DNA from 3 places in the Bradyrhizobium sp. 137 genome. Region 1 is predicted to be linked to each of the others. Evidence: predicted binding sites of a transcription regulator. Region 1 holds the regulator's gene; each other region holds the start of a gene.
What was found. The regulator PhoB, encoded in region 1, activates phosphate uptake and scavenging genes when phosphate is short. The targets are predictions, from matches to a motif close to TGTCATNNANCTGTCAT.
Positions count from the first base shown of each region.

Region 2: the regulator PhoB is predicted to act here: its motif matches at 1,451-1,467, upstream of IVA78_RS28945 (DUF2794 domain-containing protein).
Region 3: the regulator PhoB is predicted to act here: its motif matches at 1,022-1,038, upstream of IVA78_RS33615 (DUF47 domain-containing protein).

Region 1 is NZ_JADPKU010000055.1:52,310-57,069, forward strand. Features, by position in the region: gene argF (ornithine carbamoyltransferase) at 1-687, opposite strand, end outside; gene IVA78_RS16690 (aspartate aminotransferase family protein) at 687-1,895, opposite strand; gene IVA78_RS16695 (GcrA family cell cycle regulator) at 2,364-2,876, shown strand; gene phoB (phosphate regulon transcriptional regulator PhoB) at 3,137-3,844, opposite strand; gene phoU (phosphate signaling complex protein PhoU) at 3,859-4,575, opposite strand; gene pstB (phosphate ABC transporter ATP-binding protein PstB) at 4,587-4,760, opposite strand, start outside.
Region 2 is NZ_JADPKU010000112.1:11,029-15,788, reverse strand. Features, by position in the region: gene IVA78_RS28955 (Bax inhibitor-1/YccA family protein) at 1-126, shown strand, start outside; gene IVA78_RS28950 (GNAT family N-acetyltransferase) at 458-988, shown strand; gene IVA78_RS28945 (DUF2794 domain-containing protein) at 1,014-1,385, opposite strand; gene IVA78_RS28940 (DUF1223 domain-containing protein) at 1,966-2,742, opposite strand; gene acnA (aconitate hydratase AcnA) at 2,974-4,760, opposite strand, start outside.
Region 3 is NZ_JADPKU010000129.1:228,407-233,166, forward strand. Features, by position in the region: gene IVA78_RS33610 (branched-chain amino acid ABC transporter permease) at 1-924, shown strand, start outside; gene IVA78_RS33615 (DUF47 domain-containing protein) at 1,083-1,727, shown strand; gene IVA78_RS33620 (inorganic phosphate transporter) at 1,824-2,831, shown strand; gene sugE (quaternary ammonium compound efflux SMR transporter SugE) at 2,824-3,138, opposite strand; gene IVA78_RS33630 (peptide chain release factor 3) at 3,296-4,760, shown strand, end outside.

The sequences.
Region 1 (4,760 bases):
CATCGACACCCAGGTGTCGGTGACGACGCAGTCGGCGCCCCTCACGGCGGCTTCCGGATCGGTGCCGAGCACGATCGGCGCATTGGTCATCTTGATCCAATCGCGCATCGCCTTTTTCGGCGCGAGCTCCGGCGGCGTTGCGACGTTGAGCTGGAACTTGAAGCGCTCGGCGGCGTGGGCCCAGGACGCCAGCACGTTGTTGTCGTCGCCTGTCCAGGCCACCGTCTTGCCCTCGATCGGGCCGCGATGCTCCTCATAGGTCATGAGGTCGGCCATCACCTGGCAAGGGTGCGAACGGCGCGTCAGGCCGTTGATGACGGGCACGGTCGCATGGGCCGCAAGCTCCAGCAGCGCCTCGTGATTGAGGATGCGGATCATGATGGCGTCGACATAGCGCGACAGCACGCGCGCGGTGTCGGCGATGGTCTCGCCCCGGCCGAGCTGCATTTCGGCGCCGGTGAGCATGATGGGCTCGCCGCCGAGCTGGCGCATGGCGACGTCGAACGACACCCGCGTCCGCGTCGAGGGGCGCTCGAAGATCATCGCCAGCGTCTTGCCTTCGAGCGGCCTGACCGGCTGATGCGCCTTCTGCTTCGCCTTCATGGCGGAGGATGCGGCGAGCATGCGCTTGAGCTCCGACAGCGGGAGCTCGTTGATGTCGAGGAAGTGCTTTGGCGAATTGCTCATCAGCTTGCCGCCCGCTTGGTCTGACTGCACGAGATCGCCGCGCAGGCGCGCTCGAGCCGCCCGACGCTGTCCTCGATCTCGGCTTCGGTGACGATCAGAGGCGGTAGGAAGCGCACCACATTGTCGCCGGCGCCGACGGTGAGCAGCTTTTCGTTGCGCAGGGCGGTAACGAGATCACCCGAAGGCACGACCGCCTTGATGCCGATCAGGAGCCCCTCACCACGGACTTCGCTGACGACATCAGGATAGCGATCGATCACCGAGGCGAGCTTCTGCTTGAGCAGCAGCGACATCCTCTGCACGTGATCGAAAAAGCCGGGCTCGAGCATGACGTCGAGCACGGCGTTCGCAGCGGAAATCGCGAGCGGATTGCCGCCGAAGGTCGAGCCGTGCGAGCCGGGCGTCATGCCGGAGGCCGCTTCCGCGGTGGCAACACAAGCGCCGATCGGGAAGCCGCCACCGAGCGCTTTCGCCAGCGACATCACGTCGGGGGTGACGCCGAGACGGCGATGCGCGAACAGATCGCCGGTGCGGCCCATGCCGGTCTGCACCTCGTCGAACGCGAGCAACAGGCCCTTCTCGTCACAGAGCTGACGCAGCGCCTTGAGGAAGGCGGGTGTTGACGAACGCACACCGCCCTCGCCCTGGATCGGCTCGATCAGGATGCCGGCGGTCTGCGGACCGATCGCCTTCTTCACGGCCTCGATATCGCCATGCGGGACCTGGTCGAAGCCATCCATGGGCGGGCCGAAACCTTCAAGATATTTTGCCGAGCCCGTCGCCGCCAACGTCGCCAGCGTGCGGCCGTGGAAGGCGCCTTCGAAGGTGATCATGCGATAGCGATCGGGATGGCCTTTGGCGGCATGATAGCGCCGCACGACCTTGATCACGCATTCCAACGCTTCGGCGCCGGAATTGCAGAAGAACACGAAGTCCGCGAAACTTTCGTTGCACAAACGCGTTGCAAGCCGTTCGCCATCGGGACTCTGGAACAGGTTCGACATGTGCCAGAGCTTGGTCGCCTGCTCCTGCAATGCCTTGACCAACGCAGGATGGGCGTGGCCGAGCGCGTTCACGGCGACGCCCGAGGTGAAATCGAGATAGCGATCGCCATTGGTCGCGATCAGCCAGCAGCCTTCGCCGCGCTCGAAGCCAAGGTCCGCCCTGGCGAAAACGGGAAGCAGATGCGGCGCGGCGCTGTTGGTCATGACCATCACGTGGATGTTGCATTTGGACGTTGAGACCTGCCTGGCATGCCTTGCGCAGCGCACCATTGACCGGTCCGGAAAACGAAACGTGCCGCCTTTTAAGGGCGGCACGCGTCACCATCTTATGCCTGGCAAGACGGGTGTCAATGCCGCCCGGAAAGCCTCGCGAAACGCGAAATCCGTAGTCTTGCGGTGCCGATCTTGCGGGGTTTTCACCACGGAACATGTGGAAGCGAGTCGGCGGACTCTTGCGCGGGAGTCACGCCATATTGTAGCGTTTGGACTGTCAGATACGACATCTCGTGCAGCGGTTCTGATCCCAAGAGTCCTCATGTACCGGCGTAAACGTTCGGGCGTCAGTCACGCGCCCGGCGAGCCTTAAGGGATTCTGACGGCACGGGTTTTTCAAGGCTTAAGCATTCGCTGTGAGGCCCCAGGATGGCGGCGCGCAACGAGGGAAAGGGTGCAATGACGGTTTTGACCTGGTCCGACGATCGCGTCGAGCAGCTGAAAAAGCTCTGGGAGGCCGGACTTTCGGCCAGCCAGATCGCGGCCGAGCTCGGCAATGTGACCCGCAATGCCGTGATCGGCAAAGTGCACAGGCTCGGCCTGTCGGGCCGCGCCAAGAGCCCTTCATCGGCAGCGCCGCGGCCGCGCAAGGCGCGGCCCGCGCAGCATATGATGCGGGTGACCCGGCCGATCTCGCGCGGCAACACCGCGCTGGCGCAGGCCTTCGAGGTCGAGGTGGAGGCCGAACCGGTCACCTACGACAACGTGGTGCCGATGAGTCAGCGGCTGTCGCTGCTGGAATTGAACGAGGCGACGTGCCACTGGCCGGTCGGCGATCCCTCCAGCCCGGACTTCTTCTTCTGTGGCGGCAAGGCGCTGTCAGGCCTGCCCTACTGCGCCCAGCACTCGCGCGTCGCCTATCAGCCGGCAGCGGATCGCCGGCGGGCGGCACCGAAGCCGAGCACGCGGTGATTATTTCCTGAGATCGAACCGGCAGCCGTCACGCGGTGACGGCGCAACAAACCCGACGTCGTCCCGGACAAGCGAAGCGCCGGACCGGGACCGATAGCCACCGCAAGCCGTGGTTACGGGGACTCGGAGTTACCTTTTCGCGCAACAACCACGTCCTGTGGCTATGCGTCCGGATCGGCGCTTCGCTCCGGACAACGCTGCGCGTTGCCGGGAGCTACGCTTGTCCGGGACGACGACCGAGCTTGGTGACGCAGTTGGGCCTACGTCTGCTCCGCCTTTGCAAACCGATCATCCAGCGCATAACCCGCGCCGCGGACGGTGCGGATCGGGTCCTGCTCGCGGCCGAGATTGAGCAGCTTGCGCAGGCGGCCGATATGGACGTCGACGGTGCGCTCGTCGATGTAGATGTCGCGGCCCCAGACGCTGTCGAGCAGCTGCTCGCGCGAGAACACGCGGCCGGGATGCTCCAGGAAGAACTCCAGCAGGCGATATTCGGTCGGGCCGAGATCGATCGGCCGGCCCGAGCGCGCGACGCGGCGCTTGTCGCGATCGAGCTCGATGTCGCCATAGGCGAGCACGGTGGCGAGCCGCTCGGGGCTTGCGCGCCGCAGAAGGCCCTTCACGCGCGCGAGCAGCTCCGGCACCGAGAACGGCTTGACGATGTAGTCATCGGCGCCGGTCGCAAGACCCCGCACCCGCTCGCTTTCCTCGCCGCGCGCGGTCAGCATGATGATCGGGAGCTGCTTGGTCTCGGGACGGGTGCGCAGCCGCCGACACAACTCGATGCCGGACAGTCCCGGCAGCATCCAGTCGAGCACGATCAGATCGGGGATGTGTTCCTTGAGGCGGGTGTCGGCGTCGTCGCCGCGCATTACCGTCTCCACGTCATAGCCGTCGCCTTCGAGGTTGTAACGGAGAAGCTCGGTGAGAGCTTCCTCGTCCTCAACCACCATAATGCGTGCGCCCATGTTGTCGTCGCTCCCTAGGTATTCGGTACCGTCGTGGCGAAGGTCGTCATGTCGCCCTTCGGCCGCTTGTCGGTGATCGCCTGCCCCTCGATCATGTAGAACACGGTCTCGGCGATGTTGGTGGCGTGATCACCGATGCGCTCGATGTTCTTGGCGCAAAACATCAGATGGATGCAGAACGAGATGTTGCGCGGATCCTCCATCATATAGGTGAGGAGCTCGCGGAACAGAGAGGTGCAGATGGCGTCCACTTCCTCGTCGCCCTTCCACACCGCCATCGCCGCCGGCAAATCGTGCGCGGCATAGGCATCCAGCACCGACTTGACCTGCTGCTGCACGAGGTCGGTCATGTGCTCCAGGCCGCGGAACAGTTTCAGCGGATGGAAGTCCGTCTCCAGCGCCGCAACGCGCTTGCCCATGTTCTTGGCGAGGTCGCCGATGCGCTCGAGATCGGTGGCAACGCGCATGGCGCCGACGATCTCGCGTAAATCCACCGCCATCGGCTGGCGGCGGGCGATGGTGAGCACGGCGCGCTCCTCGATGCGCTTCTGAAGCGCGTCGAGCTCGGCATCGGTGGTGACGACGCGCTGGCCGAGCGCGACGTCGCGGCGGATCAGCGCGTCGACGGAATCGACGATCATGCGCTCGGCGATGCCGCCCATCTCGGCGACGAGGCGAGTGAGCTCCTGGAGGTCGGTATCGAAGGCCTTTGCGGTATGTTCAGTACCCATGTCCCGTCTCCTCAGCCGAACCGGCCGGTGATGTAATCCTGCGTACGCCGGTCGCTCGGCGACGTGAAGATCTTGCTGGTGTCGTCGAACTCGATCAGCTCGCCGAGATACATGAAGGCGGTTTTATCAGAGACGCGCGCCGCCTGCTGCATGCTGTGGGTGACGATCGCGATCGTGTAGTTCTC
Region 2 (4,760 bases), on a different contig from region 1:
TACGGCTACGCGTCGGCCGGCGGTGACATCGCAGAGCGTGCGGCCATCACCGGCGCGTTGTCGCTGTACCTGAACTTCATCAACCTGTTCACGCTGCTGTTGCAGCTCCTTGGCCAGCGCGATTAAGCGATAGGCTGAGAGAACGACATCAGCCCCGGCCGAAAGGCCGGGGTTTTTGTTTGGGGCAGATGTCGTCACATACCCGGTGTCATCGCCCGCCACCGGGTCTCGCCTTCGGCGAGCCCGATGACAGGCTCCGGCGGGCGATCCAGTATTCCAGAGGCGTCCGTGATAAGCCGAGGGGCCGCGGCGTACTGGATGCCCCGCCCCCGTGCGCAATTGCGCACTAGGCGAGGCATGACAGCGGAGAAGATCGAGGCTGCTGCGCCTGCAATGACGGCTGGGAAGCAGCCCTGCCCTCTTCCAGCGGCCGCGGGAAGGCTCTAATCTTGCCGCCATGTCCACACCCGAAATCAGGCCCGCGCTCGAGGCCGATCTTCCCGCCATCACCGCCATTTACCAGCAGGCCGTCCGCGAGGGCACCGCGACGTTCGAGCTGGAGCCGCCCGATCTTGCCGAGATGACGCGCCGCTATCGCGCGCTGATCGACGGCGGCTATCCCTATTTCGTCGCGATCCTTGATCGTCGCGTCGCCGGCTATGTCTATGCCGGTGCCTACCGGCCGCGGCCGGCCTACCGCTTCACGGTGGAGAATTCGATCTATCTCGATCCCTCGTTCCACCGCCGCGGTGTCGGCTCTCTGCTGCTGGAGCGGCTGATCACCGAATGCGAGGCGCGCGGCTTCCGGCAGATGATCGCGGTGATCGGCGATTCCGCCAATGCCGGCTCGATCGGCGTTCACGCCAAGAGCGGCTTCAAGATGATCGGCACGCATCCCAATGTCGGGCTGAAATTCGGCCGCTGGCTCGATACGGTGATGATGCAGCGCGCCCTCGGCGAGGGTGCAAGCACGTTGCCGGGGAAGTAGGCGCGTTGCGCCCACCCGACGCCGCCTACACCACCGCCAGCTTGCGATCGATCACCAGCAGCACGCGCTCGAGCTCGTGACCGCGGCGCAGGATCAGGCCGGTCGCCGAGATCACGCTGTACATGCCCTGCTTGCGCGCGAGCCGCGGGTCCTTCTCGATGCGATAGATCGGCACTTCCGAGGCGCGGCGATAGACCGAGAACACGGCGCGGTCCTTCAGGAAGTCGATGGCGTAGTCGCGCCACTCGCCGTCGGCGACCATGCGGCCATAGAGATTGAGGATCCGGTGCAGTTCGAGGCGGTTGAACGTCACCCGGTTCGGCTGCGTCGTTGCAGCGGCGGGGCGCGCCGCCGCGCGCTGCTCGCTCGGATCGGCATCCTCCGACATCAGACTCATGGGAAGCGCCTCCTGATCGCGCGGCATGACCCGCATCCCCGAAGACCGTCCCGGGAACTGCGCTCATGACAATTGCATGATCGCGCCAACCGTACCGCGCCGCAAGGGGCTCCCTTGCTCAACCAATGGAATCGGTTGCGGATCCGAACACACGCAGCGGTGGAACTCTGTCGCGGCAAACCGTCACGGCATCGTTAGCAGGAATCATAGTATCGCCGCTTTTCCGCCTAGCGACTGCCGCCCTGCATTGCGAAAAGACTTACGTGCGTTGACCCGGTCCTTCGGTTCCGGATTCCTCAGCCCCCAGCCCCCCGGGGTCGACAGGATCGGGTCTGTACGCACGGCAAGGAGGGCCAACGCAAGTTGGTCCTTTTTTGTTTGGGTCGGGATGTTCCCGGTCCTGCGAACTTGTCTCTGATCCGCACCTGTCTCTCCTCATCCTGAGGGCCGCGCTCTTGCGCGGCGTCTCGAAGGATGGAGGCCCCATTGCATCAGCGGGGGGCCCCTTTCATGGTTCGAGACGCGCGCAAGGGCGCGCTCCTCACCATGAGGATTGAAAGCAGAGTACGACGCCAAAGAATCAGTGCAGCGACGTGTACGCCGCGCCCAGCATCGGGCCCGGCTTCTCTCGGCTGCCATCCTGGACGTAGACCACGGCGCCGTCGACGCCATCGCGCGTGAGATTCTCGATCGGCACCGTCCAGCTTTCCGGACGGCCAGTCCAGTCGCCAACCTTCAGCAGGTTGCGCACCACGTTGTGATAGGTGACCTGCTGTCCGCGATTTTCGCCGCGGGTGATCGTGATCGGCACCGACTTGGCGATCGAGCAGATCCAGACCTCGCCATGCGAGACCGTGGGCTCGTTGCTCCCGGCCACCGAGACGTTGATCTGCTTGCCCGCAAGCGACATTGTCACCGGCACGCTCATCACCCCCGTGCCCTTGTCGGTCTTGCCGATTGCATTCTCGATGCCGGTGCGATCGCTGCCGATGACATGGGTCGAGCCATTGACGACGACCTGCGGCGTGTAGACCTCGCGGTCGCCGCGCACGCGCGAGTAAGCACGCTGCCGTGCAGAGAAGCGTGAATCCGCCAGCGTGTCTTTCCAGCCGAGATAGTCCCAATAGTCGATCGGCATGCTCAACGCGATGACCGAGGGATCCTTGGAGAGATCGCCGATGATCTTGTCGGCGGGCGGACAGGACGAGCAGCCCTGCGAGGTAAACAATTCGACAACGGCGCGGGGATCAGCCTCGGCGGGGCGGATGACGGCGACGATCGCACAGATGCCGAGAGCACCCGACCAGAGGGCACTGGACCAACGTGAAACCGGATGAGAAGCCGTCATTGTTGTCATGTCGAACGCCGCACACCATTGCTTGTGAGAGGGAATCTTATCGCCTGATGGTCACCGTAGTCTTACGGGGCGCGGCACATTCGTCCTTCCAGGCAACCGTCCAGGAGGAGGTTTCCACCGGCCGGGCTCATCCGAAACGTGCCGCAAACGCGCGAAGGCGGCCTTTTGATAGGCCGCCTTCGTTCAGGCTTCTACTCACTTCGCAGTGAGCCATCGTTCACAAATCCGCGCTTACGCCGCGAGCTTGCGCAGCACGTAGTGCAGAATGCCGCCGTTGCGGTAGTAGTCGAGCTCGTCCAGCGTATCGATGCGGCAAAGCAGCGAAACGCGCTGCAATGAACCGTCGCCGGAGACGATCTCCGCGGTCAGCTTCTGGCGCGGCTTGAGGTCGCCGACGAGGCCGCGCAGCGTGACCTTCTCGTCGCCCTTGAGACCCAGCGACTGCCACGAGGTGCCCTCCTCGAAGGTCAGCGGCAGCACGCCCATGCCGACCAGGTTCGAGCGGTGGATGCGCTCGAAGCTCTGGCAAATCACGGCGCGAACGCCGAGCAGGCGCGTGCCCTTTGCGGCCCAGTCGCGCGAGGAGCCGTTGCCATATTCGGCGCCGGCGAACACCACCAGCGGCACCTTCTCTTCCTGGTACTTCATCGCGGCGTCGTAGATCGACATCTGCTCGCCGTCGGGCCAGTGCTTGGTCAGACCGCCTTCCGGAATGTTGCCGTCGGCGCCTTTCAGCATGAAGTTCTTGATGCGGATGTTGGCGAAGGTGCCGCGCATCATCACTTCGTGGTTGCCGCGGCGCGTGCCGTACTGGTTGAAGTCGGCAGGGCGCACCTGGTGCTCGCTGAGATATTTGCCCGCGGGCGAGGTGAGCTTGATCGAGCCGGCCGGCGAGATGTGGTCGGTGGTGATCTTGTCGCCGAACATGGCGAGGATGCGCGCCTCGACGATGTCGGTGACCGGCTCCGGCTCCTTCTTCATGCCGTCGAAGTATGGCGGGTTCTGCACATAGGTCGAGCTCATGTTCCAGCGATAGGTCTCGCTCTCGACCGTCTTGATCTTGCGCCAGTTGGTGTCGCCCTTGAACACGTCGGCATACTTCTTCTTGAAGATCGACGCGGTCACGAACTTCTTCATGAAGGCGTTGATTTCTTTCGTCGTCGGCCAGATGTCCTTCAGATACACCGGCTTGCCGTCCTTGCCTTCGCCGAGCGGCTCGGTGGCGAGGTTCTTGGTCACGCTGCCCGCGAGCGCGTAGGCGACGACCAGCGGCGGCGAAGCCAGGTAGTTCGCCTGCACGTCCGGCGAGACGCGGCCCTCGAAATTGCGGTTGCCGGAGAGCACGGCGGCCGCGACGATGCCGTTGTCGTTGATCGACTTCGAGATCTCCTCCGGCAGCGGACCGGAATTGCCGATGCAGGTTGTGCAGCCGAAGCCGACCAGGTTGAAGCCGACCTTGTCGAGGTCAGCCTGAAGGCCGGAATTGGCGAGATATTCCGCGACCACCTGGCTGCCCGGGGCAAGCGAGGTCTTCACCCACGGCTTCGCCTTGAGGCCCTTCGCTGCCGCATTGCGTGCGAGCAGGCCGGCCCCGATCAGGACGCTCGGATTCGAGGTGTTGGTGCACGAGGTGATCGCGGCGATCACGACGTCGCCATGGCTGAGATCGAAGTTCTTGCCTTCGACGGGGAAGCGCTTCGCAGGCTCCTCGGCCTTCTTGTACTCGCTGCTGAGCGCGAGCGAAAAGCCTTCCGCGACCGTGGGCAGTGCAATGCGGCCTTCGGGGCGCTTCGGGCCGGCCAGCGACGGCACGACGTCGCCGAGGTCGAGCGTCAGCGTTTCCGTGAACACCGGGTCGGGCGACTTGGCGGTGCGGAAGAGCCCTTGCGCCTTCGCATAGGCCTGCACCAGCGCAACGCGCGCCGAGGCCCGGCCGGAGGTCTTGAGATAGTCGAGCGCGGCGGCGTCGACCGGGAAGAAGCCGCAGGTCGCGCCATACTCAGGGGCCATGTTAGCGA
Region 3 (4,760 bases), on a different contig from region 1:
GTGCGCGACGAGATGATCGTGTTCGTAGTGATGGCGCTGCTCTTGGCGTCGGTGCCGTTCACAGGAGTCTATCCGTTCTTCGTGATGCAGGCGCTGTGCTTTGCGCTGCTCGCCTGCGCCTTCAATCTGCTGGTCGGCTATGGCGGCCTGCTGTCGTTCGGGCACGCGATGTTCCTGGGGACTGCCGGCTACTGCAGCGCACATGCGCTGAAGGTATGGGCGCTTCCGCCCGAGCTCGGCATCCTCGTCGGCGTCGCCGCCGCGTTCGTGCTGTCGATCGTGACCGGCTACATCTCGATCCGTCGCCAGGGCATCTATTTCTCGATGATCACGCTGGCGCTGTCGCAGCTTCTTTATTTCATCTACCTGCAGGCGCCGTTCACCCATGGCGAGGATGGCATCCAGGGCATTCCACAAGGGTACATGTTCGGTGTACTCGATCTGTCCAAGCCGACCGTGCTCTACTATGTCGTGCTGGTCGGCTTCCTCGCCGGCTTCCTCTTGATCTTCCGCATCATCAACTCGCCGTTCGGCGAGGTCCTGAAGGCGATCCGCGAGAGTGAGCCGCGGGCGATCTCGCTCGGCTACCGTACCGACCAGTACAAGTTCCTGGCCTTCATCCTGTCGGGCACGCTGGCCGGCTTTGCCGGTGCGCTGAAAGTGTTCGTGGCGCAGAACGCCTCGCTCACCGACGTGCACTGGTCGATGTCGGGCGAGGTCGTCCTGATGACGCTGGTCGGCGGTCTCGGAACCATCTTCGGTCCCGTGATCGGCGCCTTCGTGATCATCGCCATGCAGCAATATCTGGCGGGCTTCGGCCAATGGGTGACGGTGATCCAAGGCGCGATCTTCGTGATCTGCGTGCTCACCTTCCGCCGCGGGGTCATCGGCGAAATCGCGCATTACTTCCGGCGATCGCTCTAAGTAGCTGATTTAAAATCGGTTTACCGGTCGCTCGAAAGCGGTGGATGATCCGGCGCCGCGGGCGTGAGATGACACGCGCGTGGATCGAAAATGGTCTATGACAGTTTCATGACGGCCCATTCGGGCCAGGCCATTTTTCCAACCGGTAGCCTATCCCCATGATGCGATGGTTTCGTGCTTTCCTGCCCAAGGAGGAACGGTTCTTCGACCTGTTCGACCGTCATGCCCAGACCGTGATCCAGGGCTCGATCGCGCTCCAGAGCATGCTCAACGGGGGCGAGGAAACGCCGGTCTATTGCCAGCGCGTCAACCAGTTCGAGAACGACGCCGACAACATCACCCGCGAAGTGCTGACGGCGGTGCGCCGCACCTTCATCACTCCGTTCGACCGCGGCGACATCAAGAACCTGATCACCTCGATGGACGACGCCATCGACCAGATGCAGCAGACGGCGAAAGCCGTGATGCTGTTCGAGGTCCGCGCCTTCGAGCCGCCGATGCGCGAGATCGGCGGGCTTCTGATCGAATGCGCCAATCTGGTCGGGCGCGCGCTGCCGCTGATGCAGTCGATCGGCCCGAACGTCGCCATGCTGACGGCGATCACCGAAGAGCTGGGCAAGCTGGAGGGCCGCGTCGACGACCTCCATGACATCGGGCTGAAGGAGCTGTTCCTCAAGCATCGCGCGGGCAACGCGATGGATTTCATCGTCGGCGCAGAGATCTACGACCATCTCGAGAAGGTGGCCGACCGTTTCGACGACGTCGCCAACGAGATCAACAGCATCGTGATCGAGCAAGTGTAACGCATGATCCGGAAAAATGTGCCGCGGTTTTCCTTCGCGACAAGCGCTGAACGCGTTTGCGCGGAGATCATGCGAAAAAACTGAGGCAGGGCCGCTGTGGATGCTGCGTTGGCTCTTCCCGTCCTGGTCGGCTTGATCGCCGTCGCGCTGCTGTTCGATTTCTTGAACGGGCTCCATGACGCCGCCAATTCGATCGCGACCATCGTCTCGACCCGCGTGCTGCGGCCACAATTTGCGGTATTCTGGGCCGCGTTCTTCAATTTCGTCGCCTTCATGGTGTTCGGGTTGCACGTCGCCCAGACCATCGGTACCGGCATCATCGATCCCTCCATCGTCGACGCCCAAGTGATCTTTGCGGCCTTGGTCGGGGCCATCGTCTGGAACCTCGTGACCTGGGCGCTCGGCATCCCGTCATCGTCCTCGCATGCGCTGATCGGCGGGCTCGTCGGCGGCGGCATGGCCAAGGCGGGCATTTCGGCGGCAGTGTGGAGCGGATTGTCGAAGACGGTGCTGGCAATCGTGCTGTCGCCCCTGGTCGGCTTCCTGCTCGCAATGATGCTGGTGGCGATCGTGTCCTGGGCCTCGGTGCGCTCGACGCCCTTCGCCGTCGATCGCGCCTTCCGCATCCTGCAATTCGCCTCCGCCTCGCTCTATTCGCTCGGCCATGGCGGCAACGACGCCCAGAAGACGATGGGCATCATCGCGGTGCTGCTCTATTCGCAGGGTCATCTCGGCAGCGAATTCTCGGTGCCGTTCTGGGTCGTGCTGTCCTGCCAGGCCGCGATGGCGCTGGGCACGCTGATGGGCGGCTGGCGCATCGTCCGCACAATGGGCCTGCGCATCACCAAATTGACGCCCATGCAGGGCTTTTGCGCCGAGACCGGGGGCGCTGCGACCCTGTTCATGGCGACCTTCCTCGGCGTTCCCGTCTCGACCACCCACACCATCACCGGCGCCATCGTCGGCGTCGGCGCCGCCCGCCGCGTCTCGGCGGTGCGCTGGAACGTCGCGAGCTCGATCGTCTATGCCTGGGTGATCACGATCCCGGCCTCGGCCATCGTCGCCGCGCTGACCTGGTGGGTGGTCAAGATCTTCGTCAAGTAACGAACTTTAGGCCCGCAATTCCGGCGACGATGAGCGCGATGCTGGCGAGGCGGAACGCCGTGGCCGGCTCGCCGAACAGGATGATGCCGAGCGTCGCGGTGCCGACCGCGCCGATTCCGGTCCAGACAGCGTAGGCGGTTCCGACGGGCAGTGATTTGAGAGCGAGTCCGAGCAAGATGACGCTGCCGGCCATGGCCGCGAGCGTGACGACGGACGGAACAGGCCTGGTAAAGCCCTCGGTGTATTTCAGGCCGATCGCCCAGGTGATCTCGAGAAGCCCGGCGATCAACAGGATACTCCAGGCCATGACGACCCTCCTTTCTAGGCAGGGTCGTCCCCGCGGCTGAGGTGCTGAGAACGGGAAGGCCGTCCTTCCCAAATGCCGATATGGGGCTGGCCGGAAGGCCACGCAATCACCAAATGAGGCTTGATCAGGCCCAGTTTCCCTGCCAAACGCTCCCGCCATGTCCGACATCGTCGCCACCGCAGCCGAATCGCCGGCCCGTTCCCCGCTTGCCGCTGAAGTGGCGCGGCGGCGGACCTTTGCGATCATCTCCCACCCCGACGCCGGCAAGACCACGCTGACCGAGAAGCTGCTGCTGTTCGGTGGCGCCATCAACCTCGCCGGCCAGGTCAAGGCCAAGGGCGAGCGCCGCAACACGCGTTCCGACTGGATGAAGATCGAGCGCGAGCGCGGCATCTCGGTCGTGACCTCGGTGATGACCTTCGAGTTCGAAGGCCTCGTCTTCAACCTGCTGGATACTCCGGGCCACGAGGACTTTTCGGAAGACACCTACCGGACGCTCACGGCGGTCGATTCCGCCGTAATGGTGATCGACGCCGCCAAGGGCATCGAGGCGCGCACCCGAAAGCTGTTCGAGGTATGTCGTCTCCGGGATATCCCGATCATCACCTTCATCAACAAGATGGACCGCGAGAGCCGCGACGTCTTCGAGCTGCTGGACGAGATCGAGAAGACGCTGGCGCTCGACACCACGCCGATGACCTGGCCGGTCGGCCGCGGCCGTGACTTCCTCGGCACTTATGACGTCGTCAATGGCGGCGTGCGCCTGCTCGAAGGCGGCGGCGCCAAGACCGGCGCGGCGCAGCAGATCGAGATCGAAGAGCTCGCCAAGCTCAATGCCAATCTGGACGTGTCCGCGGTGAAGGACGAGCTCGATCTCGTCACCGAAGCGTCAAAACCGTTCGAGCTCGAAGCGTTCCGCGAGGGCCATCTGACGCCGGTTTATTTCGGCAGCGCGCTGCGCAATTTCGGCGTCGGCGACCTCCTGGAGGGCCTCGGCAAGTTCGCGCCCGAGCCGCGCGCGCAGGACAGCGACCAGCGCAAGGTCGAGGCCACCGATCCGCGCATGAGCGCCTTTGTATTCAAGATCCAGGCCAACATGGATCCGAACCATCGTGACCGCATCGCGTTTGCGCGGCTCTGCTCGGGCAAGCTCAGCCGCGGCATGAAGGCCAAGCTGGTGCGCACCGGCAAGAGCATGCCGCTGTCGAGCCCGCAATTCTTCTTCGCGCAGGATCGTTCGGTTGCGGATGAGGCCTTTGCCGGCGACGTCGTCGGCATTCCCAACCACGGCACGCTGCGCATCGGCGATACGCTGACCGAGGGCGAGGATTTCAACTTCGTCGGCGTGCCGAGCTTTGCGCCGGAAATCGTCCGCCGCGTCCGTCTCACCGACGCGATGAAGGCGAAGAAGCTCAAGGAAGCGCTACAGCAGATGTCGGAGGAGGGCGTGGTGCAGGTGTTCCGCCCGCGCGACGGCGCGCCCGCGCTGGTCGGCGTCGTCGGCGCGCTCCAGCTCGATGTGCTCAAAGCGCGGCTGGAGGCGGAATATTCACTTCCGGTCGAGTTCGAGGTCAGCGAGTTCCAGCTGGCACGCTGGGTCTCCTCAGAGGACCGCAAGAAGC